DNA from 2 places in the Aminobacter sp. BE322 genome. Region 1 is predicted to be linked to the other one. Evidence: predicted binding sites of a transcription regulator. Region 1 holds the regulator's gene; the other holds the start of a gene.
The links. The regulator PhoB, encoded in region 1, activates phosphate uptake and scavenging genes when phosphate is short. The targets are predictions, from matches to a motif close to TGTCATNNANCTGTCAT.
Positions count from the first base shown of each region.

Region 2: a site for PhoB is predicted at 1,496-1,512, ahead of J2X50_RS14200 (putative 2-aminoethylphosphonate ABC transporter substrate-binding protein). Genes of this name have one in related genera too.

Region 1 covers NZ_JBNPXB010000005.1:228,864-231,062, reverse strand. The annotation lists gene phoU (phosphate signaling complex protein PhoU) at 1-621, shown strand, start outside; gene phoB (phosphate regulon transcriptional regulator PhoB) at 720-1,409, shown strand; gene J2X50_RS10710 (hypothetical protein) at 1,794-2,147, shown strand.
Region 2 covers NZ_JBNPXB010000009.1:3,101-5,299, forward strand. The annotation lists gene J2X50_RS14195 (putative 2-aminoethylphosphonate ABC transporter ATP-binding protein) at 1-215, opposite strand, end outside; gene J2X50_RS14200 (putative 2-aminoethylphosphonate ABC transporter substrate-binding protein) at 291-1,313, opposite strand; gene J2X50_RS14205 (EamA family transporter) at 1,579-2,199, opposite strand, start outside.

The DNA of each region.
Region 1 (2,199 bases):
ACGATGGTGGCGAACGCCATCCGCGCGCTGCTTTCGTCCGACCAGCCGCTGGCGCAGAACGTCATCGCCGACGACACCATCATGGACGCCAGGCAGCGCGATCTCGACAACAGCGCGATCACGCTGATCGCCAAGCGCCAGCCGATGGCGCAGGACCTGCGTGCCGTGGTCGGCGCGATCCGCATGGCGGGCGACCTCGAGCGCATCGGCGATCTCGCCAAGAACATCGCCAAGCGGGTGGGCGCCGTCGGCCAGTCGGCGATGCCGCGCAACCTTTCGCACTCGATCGACGCCATGGCGCAGCTGGTGCTCGGCCAGGTGCGCGGCGTGGTCGACCTCTATGTCGCGCGCGACGCCGAAGGCCTCAAGAACCTGCGCGCGGACGACCAGAAGGTCGATGTCCAGTACACGGCCGTGTTCCGCGAACTCCTGACCTACATGATGGAGGATCCGCGCAACATCACCGCCTGCACGCACCTCCTGTTCTGCGCCAAGAACCTCGAGCGCATCGGCGACCATGTCACCAACATCGCCGAGAACGCCTATTTCGTGGTCACCGGCACGCAGCTGCCGCTCAATCGGCCGAAGGTCGACGAAACCACGTCGCCCGTCTCGGCCTGACATCTTCCGCAACCGCATGCGTTTGGCGCGGGGGCGCTGCACAGGTTAAATCAGCGCATGGTCCGAACCGGGCCGTGCGCCAGGACAAGGTACTGACGATGATCGCTCCCAAGATCATGGTCGTCGAGGACGAAGAGCCCCTCGGCGTGCTGCTGCGCTACAACCTCGAGGCCGAGGGCTACCAGGTGGAAGTGGTGACGCGCGGCGACGAGGCCGAACTGAGGCTGCAGGAAAACGTGCCGGACCTTTTGGTGCTCGACTGGATGGTGCCGGCACTTTCCGGCATCGAACTCTGCCGGCGGCTGAGGATGCGCCCCGAAACCGAACGGCTGCCGATCATCATGCTGACGGCGCGCGGCGAGGAGAGCGACCGGGTGCGCGGGCTTTCCACCGGCGCCGACGACTACCTGGTGAAGCCGTTTTCGACCCCGGAGTTCATGGCGCGGGTGAAGGCGCTGCTGCGCCGCGCCAAGCCCGAGGTGCTGTCTTCGGTGCTCAAGGTCGGGGACATCGTGCTCGACCGCGAGTCGCACCGGGTCTATCGCAAGAAGAGCGAGATCAAGCTCGGGCCGACGGAGTTCCGCCTGCTCGAATTCATGATGCGCCATCCCGGCCGCGTGTTCTCGCGCAGCCAGTTGCTCGACAATGTCTGGGGCGAGACGATCTACATCGACGAGCGCACCGTCGACGTGCATGTCGGGCGCCTGCGCAAGGCCGTCAACAACGGCCGCATGCCGGACGTGATCCGCACCATCCGCGGCGCCGGCTACGCCATCCGGGAAGACTGACGGCCGTCCCGGAGCGGCCGGCATGGCGTCGGCTGGACGATCAGCCTTGGCCAGTGTCCTAATGTCACAGCGGGCGCGCTTCGCGCGCCCGGAGCGTTCGGGCGAGGCACCGGCGCTGTCGCACGGACGCGTGGCGCCCTCTGCGCCGCCATGCCATTCCAGCCCTTTGTGGTGCTCAAATCGCCGCAGTTCGACGCGTTTGTCCTGACGCTGTCATGAATATAAATTCGAATCTTCCCGTTACTGTATGCTTTATGCTCAAAACAATATCCACATCTCCCGCAACGATTCCGTGATGGTGACCGTAGCGGATGTTCTTGAGATGACAATTTTTTGATTGGGGAAATACTCAAAATTGCCACTTTTCATGCTAGCTGGGGCACCGTGCGTAACTTGCTCTCGGCCATTTTCCTGGTGGTGGTCACCATCCTGAACGGACTGTCCCTCGAACGGGCAGCGGCCGAAGGCGTGAACTTTTCAATCGAGCTGCCGAAGGTGCCCGCGCAGGCGGAAATCACCGCCATTGCCGACGAGTGCTTGCCGTCCCCGGACCGCTGCACCGTCGAATTGTCGGCCGAAAGCCTCGCCAGCCTGCACTGCCTGGGCGAATGCCCTGCCTGGCTGACCCATGTCGAGCCTGCCGCGCCGTTCCGTGCCGCGGCTCTGATGCTGCTACCAGATCTCTTGCTGCGCGTCGGGTCAACCGCGTCGCTGTTACGGCCACCCATCGCTGCCTGATTTTCAGCCGATCGCTCCTCGGTCGACGCCGACGAAGCCGTTCGAAATCAGC
Region 2 (2,199 bases), on a different contig from region 1:
AGCGTGGTCTTGCCGCAACCCGACGGGCCGAGGAAGCAGATGAATTCGCCCTCGCTGATGTCGCGCGATATGTCCTTCAGCGCGTGGAAATCGCCGAAGGCTTTCCAGACGTTTGCGATTCTGAGATAGGCTGGCTTCACGTTCAGGCTGGCGGCGGTCATGGCGCTCACTTCAGTCGGAATTCGCGGCTGCCCGGCAAGGGTTTCGTGTCTCATCGTAACCATCCGGCTTGGGGGCAAGGGTGCGGGCGCAGCACGAGGCGGCGCCCGCTCGTCGGGGGTGGCTGAAGGTCAGCTCTTCGGCTCGGACTTCGAGTCGTAGCGCTTGGTCCATTCCTCGAGGATGGCGTTGCGGTGGTTGGCCGCCCATTCAAAGTCGTTCTTGATCATCTTGGATTCGATGTCGGCGGGCAGGTGCTCAACCGGCTTGGCGACGCCGGGCATGGCGACGACCGCATAGCCGACATTGTACATCTCGTTGGCCTTCTTCGAGACCGACCAGTCGAGCAGCGTCTTGGCGGCTTCCTCCTTCGACGTGCCGGCGACGATTGCCGACGCTTCCATGTCCCAGCCGATACCTTCCTCAGGAATGATGATGTCGATGGGCGCGCCGTCTGCCTTCGACTTGGCGGCGCGGAACTCGAAGGAGATGCCGATCGCGGTCTCGCCAGCGGCCGCCATCTTGCACGGCTTGGAGCCGGAATGCGTGTAGGCGGCGACGTTCTGGTGAAGGCCGTCCATGTAGGACCAGCCGTCCTTCTCGCCGAACAGCTGGAGCCAGCTCGACACGTCGAGATAGCCGGTGCCCGACGAGGCCGGGTTCGGCATCACGACATGGCCCTTGTATTCAGGCTTGGTCAGGTCCTTCCAGCTCTTCGGCGCGGTCAGGCCGAGCTTCTGGCCCTCGACGGTGTTGAAGCAGATCGAGGCGGCCCAGGCATCCATGCCGACCCAGCTGGGCGGGCTGTCGCTGTCGACGAAATTGGGCTTCAGCTGGTCGGCGCCCTTGGGCGCATAGGCTTCCAGCATGCCCTCGGCCTTGAGAACCAGAAGCGAGGTTGCGGCGAGGCCCCAGACCACGTCGGCCTGCGGATTGTCCTTCTCGGCGAGCAGCTTGGCGGTGATGACGCCGGTGGAGTCGCGGATGAAGTTGAGCTTGATGTCGGGATGGTCCTGGTTGAACGTCTCGGCATAACGCTTGAGGTCTTCGGCCTCGATCGCCGTGTAGACGGTCAGCTCGGTCTCCGCCCAGGCCGCCGATGACATCAGCACCGTCGCAAAGGCGGCAAGTGCGAAGGTCTTCTTCTGGTTCATTGAAATGGCTCCCATTTGAATCGCTTAGGCACGTTCTGATTGGGAGAGGTCCTGCCGGGTCGCGTTGTCAGCTTGTGCCCGTTTGCGCCTCGTCCATGGTCGATAGTGGGAACGAGGGGTCAATAAGTAAAATCTATTCTTTTTATGATCTGGTAGGCTGAGCTTATGTGATGCACATGCTTGCGACAGGCATGTGACAAGCCTGCCGAAAGCATGTGCATCGGCAGCGAAATCGACCCGGAAAAGCCAGAAATTGTCGCCGGTTTCAGCCCGAGAAGGCGAGCGCAATGACACCGCAGGCGACTATGACCGCGGAGACGATCCGCGCCGGCCAGGGCCTTTCGCCGAATATGAACAGGCCGATGAGGGCGGCGATGATCACGCTCGATTCACGCACCGCCGACACCGCGCCCAGCGGCGCGATGGTCTTGGCGTAGATGACGAGCCCATAGGCCGAGACGGCGCCAAGACCCCCGACGAGGCCGAGCACGACGGTCTTGCGGTCGATGGTGTGGATCGCTCTGCGGCGCCGGATAAGCACGAACAGCGTCACCGGGAATTCGAGCAGGAACAGCCAGCCCATATAGCCAAACGGGCTGTCGGACAGGCGCACGCCGATGCCGTCGATGACCGAATAGGAGGCGATCAGCACGCCGTTGATCGCCGCCGCACCCACGGCGCGCGGGTCGGCATGCGCCGCGCCGCGCTGGAAGGCGAGGAAGGCAATGCCGAAGGTGATGGCGCCGAGGCCGACCCAGCCCAGCGGCGGCAGGGTCTCGCCGATCATCACATAGGCGCCGAAGGCGACCAGCGCCGGGGCCAGGCCTCGAGCGATCGGATAGACCTGGCTCAGGTCGCCGAGCCGGTAGGACTGGAACAGGAAGAC